One region of the Cupriavidus sp. CPT47-8839-RL05A genome, then DNA from elsewhere that is predicted to be linked to it. Evidence: predicted binding sites of a transcription regulator. Region 1 holds the regulator's gene; the other holds the start of a gene.
The links. Region 1 encodes FliA, which starts transcription of late flagellar genes. Its sites were predicted from a motif close to CTAAAGTTTNNNNNNNNNNNGCCGNTA; they were not measured.
Positions count from the first base shown of each region.

Region 2: the regulator FliA is predicted to act here: its motif matches at 3,953-3,979, upstream of AC3WVS_RS09020 (FliC/FljB family flagellin).

Region 1 is NZ_JBYTEG010000005.1:211,823-219,241, forward strand. It holds gene flgA (flagellar basal body P-ring formation chaperone FlgA) at 52-843, shown strand; gene flgM (flagellar biosynthesis anti-sigma factor FlgM) at 1,005-1,313, shown strand; gene AC3WVS_RS07905 (flagellar protein FlgN) at 1,319-1,780, shown strand; gene AC3WVS_RS07910 (flagellar protein FlhE) at 1,849-2,286, opposite strand; gene AC3WVS_RS07915 (RNA polymerase sigma factor FliA) at 2,286-3,002, opposite strand; gene AC3WVS_RS07920 (MinD/ParA family ATP-binding protein) at 3,100-3,894, opposite strand; gene flhF (flagellar biosynthesis GTPase FlhF) at 3,906-6,236, opposite strand; gene flhA (flagellar biosynthesis protein FlhA) at 6,247-7,419, opposite strand, start outside.
Region 2 is NZ_JBYTEG010000006.1:121,910-129,328, forward strand. It holds gene AC3WVS_RS09000 (flagellar protein FliT) at 1-58, opposite strand, end outside; gene fliS (flagellar export chaperone FliS) at 60-485, opposite strand; gene fliD (flagellar filament capping protein FliD) at 543-2,009, opposite strand; gene AC3WVS_RS09015 (flagellar protein FlaG) at 2,075-2,440, opposite strand; gene AC3WVS_RS09020 (FliC/FljB family flagellin) at 2,569-3,855, opposite strand; gene AC3WVS_RS09025 (RNA chaperone Hfq) at 4,071-4,397, opposite strand; gene AC3WVS_RS09030 (oxygenase MpaB family protein) at 5,128-6,084, opposite strand; gene AC3WVS_RS09035 (hypothetical protein) at 6,321-6,581, shown strand; gene AC3WVS_RS09040 (BON domain-containing protein) at 6,868-7,308, shown strand.

The sequences.
Region 1 (7,419 bases):
CGGGCGCCAGGCATGCCGTGCATGCCGTGCCGTCCTTGCCGGGAAGTCCAGATGAAACAGAATCGCCGCAACGCCCGCAGCCTGGCGCAAGCCCTGCTGGCGGCCTGCCTGCTTGGCCCGGCCGCCGCCGGTGCCGCGCCCGCGCAGGTCATGCCCGTCGCCATGCAGGCGCCGGCCGCGCACGGGCAGCAGCAGGCCGCTCATGCAGGCAATCCCGCTGCCAGCCCCTTTGCCGAAGACCCCGCGCGCGTTGCCGTGGAACGCTTCCTGCTGCAGCAGACCGCCGGCCTGCCGGGCAAGGTCAGCGTGCAGGTGGCACCGCCTTCGGGTGGGCGCGCGCCGGATTGCCTTGCGCCCGACCCGTTCCTGCCCGCCGGCACGTCGCCGTGGGGCCGCGTCTCCGTCGGCGTGCGCTGCGGCGGTGAGCGGCCGTGGGTGCGCTACATGCAGGCGCGCGTGGCGGTGCTGACCGATTACTACGTCGCCGCGCGCGCGCTGGGCCCGGGCGAGCCGGTCGGCCAGGCCGATATCGAAGTCCGCCAGGGCGACCTGGGCACGCTGCCGCGCGCGGTGATCACCGACCCGGCGCAGCTTGCCGGCGCGGTCACCGCCAACCGTATTGCCGCCGGCTCACCGATACGCGCCGACCTGCTGCGCAAGGCCATCGCCGTGCGCCAGGGCCAGACCGTCACCGTGGCCGTGGAAGGCGATGCCTTCCAGATCACCAGCGAAGGCAAGGTGCTGGCCGACGCCGCCACCGGCAACACCGTGCAGGTGCGCCTGCGCAGCGGCCAGGTGGTCAACGGGCTGGTGCGCAGCGGTGACACCGTGGTGCTGCAGTAACCCCCCGAAAGTGCCTTGATCGTGGCCAAAAGACTGGAAACCCGTGGCGGGCGGCATGCGAAAATGCCGCCGAAACCGCCGCGCGGCGAAATCGGGGCGAGCGCCCTAAAGAATTCGCCGGCGCGACCGTAATGCCATAGGAAACCAGCAAGGAACGCCCCGTGAAGATCAACCACACCGCCTCGTCCCGGCCCGCCGACGCCCCTGCGGACGCCGCCGCCGCCCGGCCCCAGGCCGCGCCGGCCAGCGCCGCGGCGCCGTCCGCCGGCCTGAGCGTCAGCCCGCTGGCCGCCCAGGTGCGCGACATCAGCGCCCGCCTGACGCAGCCCGCGGACGACGATATCGACACCGCCAAGGTCGAAGAGATCCGCCAGGCCATCGCCGAGGGCCGGATCAGGATCGACCCGGGCAAGATTGCCGACGGCCTGCTCGCGACCCTGCGCGAGCTTGGCCAGGCTGAACCCCGATAGCCCAAATGAACCAGAGCCTGATCCAGTCCCTGCAGCGCGAAACCGAAGGCATCCAGGCCTTCGGCCAACTCCTCGCCGAAGAGCGCGACGCCCTCAAGCGGGGCGACTTCCAGTCCCTGAGCGGACTGCTAACGCGCAAGGTTGAACTGGGCCAGGCCCTGTCCCGCCAACTCAAGGCCCGCGAAGCCCAGATGGGCGCGCTGGGCCTGCGCGCCGGCCCCGAAGGCCAGCTGCTCGGCCGCCAGGTCGACCCGGCCGTGGCCGATGCCTGGCGCGGGCTGATCTTTGCGGCCCGCACCGCGCGTGACGCCAATGCGCTCAACGGGGCGGTTGTGGACGCCCATCTCGACTTCACCCGTGAAGCCATCCAGGCGCTGCGCCAGCATAGTGGCGGGGATGCGGGGTTGTATGGGAAGGATGGGAAGGCGGCGGCTGGGGTGGGTGGGGTGAGTCTGGCGGCGGGTTGAGGGGATCGCCAGATGTTCCGTTCTTTCGTCACTTATTCAGAAGTGACGAAAGAACGGAACATTCACTCCTACCGAAACCCCACCACCACCTCATTACTCCGCCCCTGAAGCACCGGCACCAGGCTCCCCTGCCCCGGCACCCGGAACGCAAATACAAAGCCCTTGGTGGCATCATCCCCGAAGAACGCATCGGTCTTCCCTTCCGCCTGCGGCAGCAGCACGCAGCGCTGGGCATTGCAGAGATAGGCTTGCAGTTCCAGCGGTGGGGTCTTGGCGAAGCTGTAGCGCCAGCGCACCGAGGTGATGACCCCTTCTGACTGCGGCAAGACGCCGGTGGGCAGGATCGGCGGCGACACCGCGCGCTGTCCGCGGCAGTGGAGTGCCGGCCCGTTGACCGATCCGGTCCAGGCATGGCGGGTGCCGCCCTCAATGGCGGCCCAGGCGCAGGCCGATACGGCAGCCAGCAGCCAGCAAGCGCCGCGCGCGGCGCGGCCCAGCGCCTGCATCACAGCAAGCCGCGCAACTGGTTGCGCAGCCGCGTGATCGCCTGGCCGCGGATCTGGCACACGCGCGACTCGGTCACATCGAGCACCGCGCCGATTTCGCGCAGGTTCAGTTCCTGGTCATAGCACAGCGACAGCACCAGCTTTTCGCGCTCGGGCAGGCGTTCGATGGCGCGCACCAGCGCCTCGCGCATGCCGCTTTCCATCAGCACGGTCAGCGGGTTGCCGTCATCGCTGCCGCCAAGGTGCCGGTCCAGGAAGTCTTCTTCGCCGGAGCGCTCGAAATCCTCGTAGTGCAGCAGCTGGCAGCCATAGACCTCATTGAGCAGCAACTGGTATTCGTCCAGCGCCATCTCCATGGCCTCGGCCACTTCGGAGTCGACCGGTGCGCGCCCGAGCTTCTGCTCCAGCCCGCGCTGCGTGCGCTCGATGCGCCGGGTGAACTGGCGCAGGCTGCGCGACTGCCAGTCGTTGGCGCGCACCTCGTCAAGCATGGCGCCGCGGATACGCTGGCTGGCATAGGTTTCGAAGCGCGCGCCGTGGGTGTCTTCATAACGCTTGGCGGCATCCAGCAGGCCGATCATGCCGGCCTGGATCAGGTCGTCGATCTGCACGCTGGCAGGCAGCCTGGCGGCCAGTTGCAGGGCGATGCGGCGCACCAGCTGTGCATGCGCCTTGACCACATCGGCCTGTTCGAGCTTTCCCTGGATCGTGTACATGGTGCAATTCTCGTGAATGCTGGATTGCTGGACCGCCGCAACGTGCGGCGGGGGCTGGCTCAGGGTCTGGTTCGGTTGGATGGCATGGCTGGCAGGCTCAGGCCATTGCGGCTGCGGGCGCGGGGGCGGACGTGTCCGCGCGCAGCGGCCAGGCGCCGATGCTGCCGGCGGTGCGGCGCAGCGCGGTGGTGGCCGGCGCCGCCGGAAACGCCTCGACCACGCAGCGCCCCAGTTGCACGCCGCGCGCCACCAGCGGGTCCGACGGCAGCCAGCCCGCGCACAGCGCCTCGACGCCCAGGTACTGGCTGGCCGTGCGCGCCAGGTTGCGCAGGATCGCCTGCACCGTAGCCTCGCTCGCCGCCATGTTGACGATCAGGTGGAACTGGCGCCAGGCATACAAGTGGTGCAGGCGCTTGATGCAGGCATAGGCGGCGGTGATCGACGCCAGCTCAGGCCGCATCACGATCAGCACATTGTGTGCGCTGCCCGCTAGCGCCGACAGCGCGCCGTCGGCATCGACGCAGGCATCCACCAGCACGCTGCGGAAACCGCTCGCAGCAGCAGCCGGCAAGGCGCTGCCCGGCACAGGCCGGCCAGCCGGCAGCACCGACAGCACGCCACCGGGACCGGTGCCTGCCGCAGCGTCCAGCGGCAGTCGGCCTGCGCTGACATCGGCCAGGGTGCCGGCGGGCCTGGCGCCGGACAGCCGCGTGGCGCGCGCCGCGGCGGCGTCTTCGTCGACCAGCAGCACGCGTTCGCCCTGCATGGCCAGCGCGTGCGACAAGCCCAGCGCCACGGTGGTGGCGCCGGCACCGCGTTCGCTGGCGACCACGGCGATGCGGCGCGTCGTGCGCGGCGCCAGCATCCGGCGCAGGCTCTCGGCCTGGTCCATGGCGAGGGCGCTCACTGCAGCACCTCCATCGTTTCAGCGGACACGGCGCTGCCGCGGCCCGGATAGTTTTCCAGCACGTCGAGCAATGCCAGCATGCGGCCCATGCCTTCATTGAGCACCGTGCCCGGCACCGGCACGCCCTGGCGCACGGTGCGGCCAGCCAGGCGCGCGAGGAAGGCGGGCGCGGCCGCGGTCGGCGCGTGTTCCAGGCGCAGCACGGACAGGCCCAGCTGCAACGCGGCCAGCGCGGCGCCGGCGGCGTGGCCGTTTTCGGCGTCCTGGGCGAAGTGGTCGACGGCGTGGCGCAGCGTGCGCAGGCGCGCATCGGCTGCGTCGGTCCACAGGGCCCAGCGCGCTACCTGTGCGGCGTCCTGCGCCAGCGCCGGATCGCACAGCAGGTAGCGGGTATCCAGCAGTTCGCCGGTGGCGCGGTCGGCCAGGCGTGCCACCACCAGGCAGGCATCGATGCCGCCTTCGGGCGTGCCCTTGCCACGCGCCGGGCTGTCCGGCACGCGCACTTCGGCGCTGGCCAGCCAGCGCACGGCTTCACGCTCGCGCACGGTGTCCTCGCCCACGGCGTGGAAGGTCAGCGTGTCGGCCAGCGCATCGAGCTTCCAGGCGGCGCCGGCGCTGACCACGCGCGCGGTCTTGCGCGCGCCGGCCACCCAGCGCTCGCCGGCCTGCTGCCAGCGTGCCAGCGTGGCGGCGGTCGGCACGGCATCGATCAGGTTGACCACCTTGCGCGCGGCGCTCATGGCGGCGCGCAGGCTGGCGGCATCGGTCTCGGCCTCGCCCAACGGCTGGCCGGCACGGCCGGTCGGGGTCACAGTGGCGGCCAGCGGCATGCCGTCGCGGTCGGCGAGCCACAGCGTGTGCTGCATCGGCTGCGGCGTGCGGCGGCCGGGCACGGCCACTTGCAGCGTGGCGGCGCAGGCCAGCACGTACTGCTCGCACTGGCGGGTCACGTCGCGGCAGACCGCTTCGCGCACCTGCTGCGACATCGCGCGCAGGGCCGGGGCGCCGGCGCTGCGCTGTTGCCACAGCGAGCGGGCCAGGTCGAGGCCCAGGCCCGCGCCATTGAGTTCCGCCACGCACTGGCTCAGCGCGTCGGCGCTGTCGGTCAGCGAGCGCAGCACGTCGGTGGCGCCACCGCGCACAGTTGTCTCTTCCCCCGCGCCAGCGGCGGCACGGCGCGCGGCATCGGCATCGGCAAACACCGAGCCCCGGCGCGGCGTCAGGAAGGCGCGCTCGACCAGTGCGGTGCTGTTGGCCAGTTCCAGGTGCTCGGGCACGCGCTGCCCGGTGGAGGCATAGAAGACAGGCAATCGGTGGCGGATCACCACGTCCAGCACCGAGCCCAAGTGGGTGGCTTCGTCCAGCTTGCTGATGATGCAGCCGTCGATGCCGCCGCCATCGGGCGCGGCGTCATGGCGGTAGGCATGCACCACTTCATTGAGGGTATCGCCGTGGCTGGCACCATTGAGCAGCAGCACGCGCTGCACCGGCGCCGGCACGCCGGCCAGCATCGCGATTTGTTCCGACAGGCTGCGGTCGCGCTGGCTCATGCCGACGGTGTCGATGATCACCAGGTGCTTGTCCTTCATCGCCGCCAGCGCGAAGCGCAGGTCGGCGGCATCCTTTACCGCATGCACCGGCACGCCCAGGATGTCGCCGTAGATGCGCAGTTGCTCGTGCGCGCCGATACGGAAGCTGTCGGTGGTCAGCAGCGCCAGCTTGTCGGCGCCGTGGCGCAGCACGAAGCGCGCCGCCAGCTTGGCCGTGGTGGTGGTCTTGCCTACGCCGGTGGGACCCACCAGTGCCAGCACGCCGCCTTGCGCGAACAGGCTGTCCTCATCGCCCAGCACCGGCAGCTTGCTTGCCAGTTCGGTGCGGATCCAGCCCATGGCCGCGGGGCGGTCGTAGCCCAGTGGCAGCCGCGCCAGCAGCGTGCGCGCCAGTTGCCCGGAGAAGCCGGCGCCGACCATCCATTCAAACAGGGATTCGCGCAGCGGGTCGCTGGCGGCCACACCGTGCGCTGCCGCGCTTGGAACCGCGCTTGGGGCAGGGCTGATCCCGGCCAGCTGGCGCTCCAGCATCGCGCGCATCGATTGCAGCTCGCCGCGCAGGTCGCCGATAGCGGCGGGCTCGGCCACCGGTGCGGGCGGCACATACACCTGCGCGGTGGCGGACACGCTGCCCAGATCCGTATCGCGCATGGCGACGATCTCCACGCCGCCCTCGACGGTGCGGTTGGACAGCACCACGGCGTCCGGACCCATGGCTTCGCGCACCTGGCGCATGGCTTCGCGGCCGTTGGCCGCGACAAACTTGGCTACGCTCATCGTTGACTCCTCACGCGCCGATCATGGCGGTGATGCGGATATTGCGGTTGTCCGGGACTTCGGCATGCGACAGCACCCTCAGCTGCGGCATGGTGCGCCGCAGGAAGCGCGCCATCAGCGGGCGCAGCTGCGACGGCACCAGCAGCACAGGGTCCATGCCCATCTGCTCCTGGCGCGTGACCGCGCCCTGGGTCTGCTGCAGCAGCGCGTCGGCCAGGCCCGGCTCGATTCCGCCGCCATTGGTCAGCGCCTGCGACAGCACGCGCTCCAGGCCGGCATCGAGGCCGATCACCTGCAGATCGGCATTGTTCGGGAACAGCTGCTGCGTGATGGCGCGGCCCAGCGCCACACGCACCATCGCGGTCAGCTCGTTCGGGTCGCTGATCTTGGGCGCGTGCTCGGCCACCACATCCAGGATGGTGCGCATGTCGCGGATGGGCACGCCTTCGTCCAGCAGGTTCTGCAGGATCTTCTGCAGCGCGGTCAGCGAGATGGTCTTCGGCACCAGGTCTTCGGTCAGCTTGGGCGAGTCCTTGGCGATGCGGTCCAGCAGCGCCTGCACCTCCTGGCGGCCCAGCAGCTCGGCGGCGTGCATGTGGATCAGGTGGTTCAGGTGCGTGGCCACCACGGTGCTGGCATCGACCACCGTATAGCCAAAGGACTGGGCCTGCTCCTTGATGCCCGCATCGATCCACACCGCCGGCAGGCCGAAGGCCGGATCGCGCGTGGCCGCGCCCGGCAGCGTGCCGCTGACCTGGCCGGGGTTGATCGCCATCCACTGGCCCGGCATGGCTTCGCCGCGGCCGATCTCCACGCCCTTGAGCGTGATGCGGTAAGCGTTGGGCTTGAGTTCGAGGTTATCGCGGATATGCACCACCGGCACCAGGAAGCCGATCTCCTGCGCCACCTTCTTGCGGATGCTCTTGATGCGGCCCAGCAGCTCGCCGTCCTGCGCGCGGTCCACCAGCGTGATCAGGCGGTAGCCCACTTCCATGCCGAGCGGGTCGACCAGCGTGACATCGTCCCAGCTGGCTTCGGTCGATTCCTGCGCCACCGCCGGGGTGCGCTCTTCGCGCTGCCTGGTCTGCGCCTGCGTGGCCGCGCGGCGCGCGACGTAGCGGCCCATCCACACCAGCACGCCAGCCAGCAGCAGGAAGGCAAAGTGCGGCATGCCCGGGATGAT
Region 2 (7,419 bases), on a different contig from region 1:
GCGCGAGGATTTCCTCGTAGCAGTCCACGATCGGGGAAAACTCGGGAAGGGAAGCCATGTCAGTTGTCCTGCAAGGCGGGTTGCTGATTTGCGGCCGCGGCCGTGTCGTCGATCTGCGCCCAGGCCGAAGCCAGGCTTTCGAGCAGCGTGTCGACCTCGGCCAGCAGGGCCGCGTCGCTGCGCAGGTTGGCCAGCATCAGCCGGCGCACCATGTACTCGTACAGGGATTCGAGGTTGGCGGAGATCTCGCCGCCAGCCTCATGGTCGAGCACGGCGCGCAGGCCGTTGTCGATGATGTCGATGGCTTTGGAGATGGCGTTGCCGCGTTCGGCAATGTTGCCGCCTTCCAGGTGGAACTTCGCCCGCGCTATGGCGGCGCGCGCGCCGTCGTACAGCATGGTGATCAGCTTGTGCGGGCTGGCGCTCATGGCACCGGTCTGGACGCCGACCTGGGCGTAGGCATTGATGGCGTGACGTGCGTACATGAATGGACCTCGCTATGGGAAAGGCACTGCGCCCGGTCACGGGCGCCCTGCGGCAGCTTACTTCTTGCCCGCGTTGTTGAGCGCGTTGAACTGCTGTGTCAGGTAGCTGCTGGTCTGGTTCATCTGCGATACCACCAGGTCCAGTTGCGTGAACTGCTTGCGGTAGCGCTCCATTGTGTCGGTGATGCGGTCCTGCTGCTTGGCGTAGTCGGCGGCGATGTCCTTCAGCGTCTTGTTGATGCCGTCCTGTGCCGACTTCAGCGCGCCGTCGGTGGCGCTGAAGCTCTTGATCGTGTCGGAGATCTGGCGGCCATAGCCACCGGTCTTGCCGTCGCCGCCAAACAGCTGCGTCACGCCGGGAAGGTTCTCGTTCAGCGCCTTCGTCAGCTTGCTGTCGTCCACGGAGATGGTGCCGTCCTTCTGGAACGACACGCCGATCTGAGAGAGGCTGTTGAGCGTTGCGCCTCCGGTTTGCGGCGTGTTCAGGACACCGCGCAGACGGATCTGGATGTTGCGCAGCACAGCGTCCCCGGTCAGCGCGGAGCTGGTGCCCTCGCTGGCATCAAATGCCGTCAGCTTGGCAGCTGTGGACTGCAGATTGTTGTAGGCCGTGGCGAACGCAGTGACCGCCGCCTTCATGGAATCCGTGTCACGGGTGACCGAGACGGTGCTGGTGCCTGTCTTGTTCAGCGTCAGCGTGACACCCTGCACGGCGTCGGTGACGGCGTTCTTGGCGCTGGTGACGGCGATGCCGTTGACCGTCAGGTTGGCATTGGTGCCGCGTACCGTTTCTCGCACCCCGTTGGCCGTGGTGCCCGATGCGTTCATGGCCGCAGGGTCGAAGCCGATCAGGTTCTGGAGATCGCCGTCGCTGCTGGAGATCTTCATGCTGTTGGACTCGCCGGTGTTGCTGGAGGTCATTACCAGACGGTAGGGCGTGCCGCTGCCATCGTTCACGATGCTGGCGGTGACGCCGATGTTCGCCTTGTTGATGGCGTCGCGGATGCCTTGCAGCGAGTTGTTGCTGCTGTCGATGGTGACGGTCTTGGTCGATCCCGCGGTGGGCGTGAAGCCGGGCGTGCCATAGCTGCCGGTCGCGCTGTCGTAGCCGGTCACCTGGCCGAACTCGAACGACAACGTGGCGGGCAGCGTGCCGGTGACAACTGCGCCGGTCTGGCTCGCCTGGCCGCCGCTGACCAATGACTGCGCCTGGGCCAGGCTCGTCACATTGACCGAATAGCTGCCGGCCACGGCCGATGTGCTCGTTGCGACGCCAAGCACTTCGGTATTGCTGGTCGTGGCCTTGACTGAGCTGAACGTCGCGGTTTCGGACAGTTTGGCGGCGGATGCCTGAAAGGCGGACAGGACGCTTTGCAGCGTGCCATAGGCGGACAACTTGGCCTGGTAGGCGGTCTGCTGGTTCTTCAGCATCGTCAGCGGCGCGCTTTCCGCGGTGGTCAGCTTGTCGAGCAGACCTTGCAGATCCAGGCCGGAAGCGCTGCCCAGGGAGGAGATGGATGCCATGGCTGTACCTCGTTTCTTATTAACGTCTTCAGGGAGATCGGAGAGACCTTCTTGTCTTCCTGGCTTCAGGCTGACTGGTGGACCAGCAGGCCTTGGAGCTTGTTCATGGCGCGCGCGATCCGCATGACCTCTTCGGACGGCAACTGGCGGATCAGCTCGCCGGTGTCGCGGTCGATCACCTTGGTGATGACCTTGTGCGTGGTCTCGTCGATCTCGAACTGCAGGCCGATGGTGGTGGTGCGTAACGCATCGCTCAGTTCGCGGATCGCTGCCGACATGTCTTCCGGCAGGGTTTCCACGCTGTTGGCCGGGAAGCCGCCAGCCGCGCTCGCAGTACCAGCGGCGTTGCGGACTGGTGCCTGCGGCGCCGTGCCCGCGAAGGTGCGAGGCTGAGCAGAGGAGACTGCGGAAGCAGCGGAGGGTATGGCCATGGTCGGGTCTCGTCAGTCGTCGTAGTCGACACGGGGAAGTGCTAAGCAAGTGGTGATCCGCTTGCTTAGCACTCCGGCAAAAAGCCGGGCCGAAGTGGCCCGGCTTTCTGCGGAGGGTTGCGGCGCGATTAACGCAGCAGCGACAGCACGCCTTGCGTGGTCTGGTTGGCTTGCGCCAGCACCGAGGTACCAGCCTGTTGCAGGATGTTGCCGCGGGTCATGTTCGACACTTCCGTGGCGTAGTCTGCGTCTTGGATGCGCGAGCGCGAGGACGACAGGTTGGTGATGGTCGTGCCCAGGTTCGAGATCACCGAGTCAAAACGGTTCTGCACGGCACCCAGCGCGCTACGCAGGTCGTCCACGACCTTCAGGGCGGAGTCGAGCATCGCCTTCGGGTTGTTCGAAGCCGTGCCCTTGTACTCGGTGGAGGTGCCCAGAACGATGGCGAACCCGTCGGTGCCTGTGCCGCTGACGTCTGTCAGCGTCGAGGTACCGTCGACCAGGCCGTTCGTCTCGAAGTTGTGGCCCTGGATCGTGATGTAACCGACGGCGGCGCCGTTGGCGTCCGCTGCCACCTTGATGTTGTACGCGGCGGCGGCGGCCTGCAGCGTGCCGTCTTGGTACGTAACTGTGTTGTCCGTCTTGGTCAGCGTTACGTTGCCCGTTGCGTCATCGACGTTCGCGGCGTACATGTCGTCGCCGGACTTGACTACGTACTGGGCGGTAGCTGCCCCAGTCGTCGGGTCCAGCACGCGGTGCAGGCTCGTCGAACCAGCAGCGACATTCAGGCCGCCTGCGCCTTCCACGGCCGACAGATTGACCGCCTTCAGGGCGCCGGATGCACCGACTTCTTCCACGGCATCGCCCACCTTCGGCTGTGCACGTGCCACCGAGAAACCAGACAGGCCCAGGGTCTTCGAGCTGATTTCCTTCAGGTTGATGGTGATCGTTTCGCCGTCATTGGCGCCCACTTGCACGGTCAGCGGCTTGGCGTTGCCGGACAGCACCTTCACGCCGTTGAAGTCGGTCTGGGCCGAAGTGCGGTCGATTTCGTCCAGGCGCTGCTTGATTTCGTCCTGGATCGACTTCAGGTCGGAAGCCGAGTTCGAACCCGTGGCAGCCTGCACGCTCAGTTCACGGATACGCTGCAGGTTGTTGTTGACTTCGGTCAGCGCGCCTTCAGTCGTCTGCGCCAGCGAGATGCCGTCGTTGGCATTGCGCTGGGCTTGCGTCAGGCCGCGGATGTTCGAGGTGAAACGGTTCGCAATTGCCTGACCTGCGGCGTCGTCCTTGGCGCTGTTGATGCGCAGGCCCGACGACAGGCGCTGGATCGCCGTGTTCAGTGACGATTGCGAAGCATTCAGGTTGTTCTGAGTCATCAGAGACAACGAGTTGGTGTTAATGACTTGCGCCATGGTACGACTCCTATATGCAAAGTTTTGGGCATTCCGGCTAGTGCCGTAACGTTGGCGGCCTGCTTTGCAGGGCGTAGAGTGCCTCCGTTGCTTGGGTTATCGACCGGGCAAGGGAAAGGTTTAGAGTGATCTCCGCGATAGTTTCGCGGGGTGCCGGCAGGGCGGGCTGAGGCGCCGCGCGGCAGGGCTGGAAGGCGTGTGGGGCAGGCGTTGGCCTAGCGGCGCTTGCTGGTGCGGGGGATGTAGATCGGCAGGAAGTCCGGCTCCGGGGCCGGAGCCGGTGTCACCGCCGGCGTGTCCGGCGCATTGGCCAGCGTGACCAGGCAGATGGCCCGCTTGTAGACCACCGTGGGCCGGATGTCGTCCGGCTGCCGGCCAAGCAGCACCACATAGTCGTCTGACGCCAGGATGAGACCCTGCAGCCGGGCGCCGGTGGACAGGTGGACGATCACCGGGGCCTGGCTGGTGCTGTATGCCGCAAATTGCTGGTGCTGCAGTTGTTTCCGGCTGCGTGACTTGGGCCGGGTTTCCTTCTTCTTCACAACGACTCCGGAAGAGCCCGCAAGGGTTCTGGCGGCTAATGGCTTGGGGTGCGCCACGGCCAGGGCGGCACGAGAAACATCCGCTCTCGGTAACGGCGCAGGTGCCGGCGGTTGGCGCTGCCAGAAGAGAAGGGGAGTACTTCAGCGCCGAGAGTAACAAAGTTTTTTCCAGCGTTGACGAACCGCACGCCGTTCCTGGAATAGAGGCGTTGCTCTATAAAAGTTGTTGCTCTCGAGGTTGTGATATTGTAGCCGATTGTGCAATGCCGCATGCGGCCAGAGCGGCGAGCCAGGCAGGCTCGATGTGGACTGCGCTCGCGAGGAAATTGCCAGCCCATACGAAAAATGCCCTGATGTAGCGTCAGGGCTAAAATCATCAAAAGTGCGCAAATAATCTCATATCGTCATAAGGGAATCCCCTGATAGAAACGGGATTTACACCTCATGTAAGCGCGTTTATATTCTTGGCAAGAGCTTTTCGGCTCGAGCAGTCCTGGAAAGCCTACGAGCACCCCGCGCGTAGGCTTCTTTTTTTGCCTGCGTCGTTTGAGTCGCGCTCTATGGCGCTGTGGCTGGTGCGGTTAGTAAAAACCGACCGGCCGTTCGGAATGCCCAGGCAGATTTAACGCCACTTTCGCGCTGCGCAATCCTCCGAAATGCGAGGGTTTTTGCCACCAATTCTCATTTCCGTTCAAGAAGTTCGGCTGAACGCCGATAGCCGGCGCGAGCCTCAGCCAGCCGTCGTGGCGGTGCCGCGGGCCACGCGCCGCCGTGCGCGCGCTGCCAGGCCGGCGCCCAGCACCCAGCGCAGCGCCGGTGCCAGCACATGCATGCCCGCGAGTGCTGCCGGGCGCCGTATCGAAGGGCCGTCCAGGTCGAGCTGTTGCCGTGCCCACGGCGGCAGCAGTGCGATGCCCGCGTCGGCCATGATCCGCACCGCCGGCTGCAGCAGCGGGTTGGCCACCGGCATCTTCCGCACCAGCCGCACCACTTCGCTGGTGCGTTCGCTGGCCAGCAGCGCAGGCCGCATGGCCTCCAGGTAGGCCGTGACTTCGGCACGCGAGCGCGGCACGTCGGCCGCACCCAGCATCAGGGCGATGCGCGCAACCTCGTCGTAGTAGCGATCCTGCTCCGCGCTGCTCAGTGGCCCGACATAGCGCAGGTAGCCGGCCAGGAAGCTCGAGACCTCGGCCACGTGCACCCAGGTCAGCAACGCCGGATCGGAGGCCGCGTAGTGCCGCCCGTCCGGGGCCACGCCAACCACGCCGGCATGGATGCGCCGTACGCGCCCGATCAGCGCCATGGCATCGGCACGGCTGCCGTAGGTGGTGCCGGCGATGAACTGTGCGGTGCGCCCCAGGCGCCCCTGCATGTCGGTGCGAAAGCTGGAGTGGTCCCAGACCCCGGCCAGCGCCAGCGGATGCAGCGTCTGCAGCAGCAGCGCACTGACGCCGCCCGCGAGCATTGCCGGAAAGTCGGCATGCACGCGCCAGCAGACCGCATCGGGCCCGAACAGGCCGGCATCGCCCGGCGGGTTGTCGTAGTCGAGGGTCAGGCCGGAATTGCTGCGGGTCAGCGCGCGCACGTGCACGCCGGCGCGCTCGCGCAGCCTGGTGGAGAGATGGTTCAGCGGGCCGCGTCGTGGCTGCGCAGAGCGGCCGGCGGCGGGGTCGGTAAAGCTGGACAAGGCCGGTGCCTGAATCGGGAAGTCAGGGCCAGCATACACGGGATGCGGGGCGATGTGCGCGGGGTCATGCCGCGGCGGTTGCCACAAAAAGGGCCGGAGCCCCCTTGCGGGAGTCCCGGCCTGTCAATCTCCGGCGTATGCCCCTGCGGCCGCACCGCATGTTGCGGCCGCACATACCCGGAAAGTTGCCTGTTATCGTGGCTGGCGCGGCTGACTTACGGCTGGCGTTGTCCGCCTTGTTGCCCACCCTGTTGCCCGCCCTGGCCGCTTTGCTGGCCGCTGCGTTGGCCGCTTTGCTGGCCCGGTTGCGAGCTGCCGCGATCCTGCTGCTGTTGTTGGTCCTGCTTGCGGTCCTGGTTACCCATCTGACCGCCGCCTTGTTGTTGTCCCGGCTGCTGCTGGCTGCCGCGCTGGCCAGATTGTTCCTGCTGCTTCTGTTCCTGCGGCTTCTGGCCCGACTGCGATTGACCCGGCTGTTGCTGCTGTCCCATTGCTAGCTCCTTGACGCGGCGAACTGCCGCATCCCCTGTTTCGCAATCGCCATGCCAAGCATGGAAGGACCGGGGTGCCGCCAGCAATGGCCTGTAGCGGGGGATGCAGCACATCACGCGGCGGGCGCTTTTACAACGGGCGGCCCGATTTACACACCCTGGATACGGTCGCGGACGCCTGGTGCGGCCTGGCCGGCAGGTATGGAGCTTGCTGAATATGCCTTACCAGTGGTTCCGCGTGCCAGGCAAGCCCGGCAACGGATGCGCTGGTGACCCGAAAAAGGAGGCAGCCATGCGTTTTTCCCGAATTCCCGCGCGCACCGTGCGGATGGCCTGTGTTGCTGCGGCGCTGGCGGTGGCCGGCAGCGCCATGGCGCTCGACAAAAGCGGCCTGATCCTGGTTGCGGCCGACGATACCCCTGTGGCCCCCGTCAATTCCGCGCCGGGCATGCCCGGCCGTGCCGACCCTGACCGGGGCGCCGCTCCGGACGTGAGCGCCGACAAGGCCAAGCGGGCCGTCGAGGACGGCGCCATCACCACCAGGATCAAGACCAAGCTGCTCACGACCAAGGACCTCAAGTCCACCGGCATCCATGTGAAGACCAGGCAGGGCACGGTCGACGTGAGCGGCACGGTGCCGAGCCAGCAGCAGCACGACGTGGCGCTCGACGCGATCCGCAGCGTCGAGGGCGTGACGTCGGTCAATGACAACCTGAAGGTGTCGTCGCGGTAAGGGGCTTGTCCCGTTGTCCAGCGCTGAGGGTTTGCTCCCCTCTCCCGCAAGCGGGAGAGGGGGAACACAATCGGGATTTGGCCGACATCATTGGCGAGCCGCTGTGCTGGC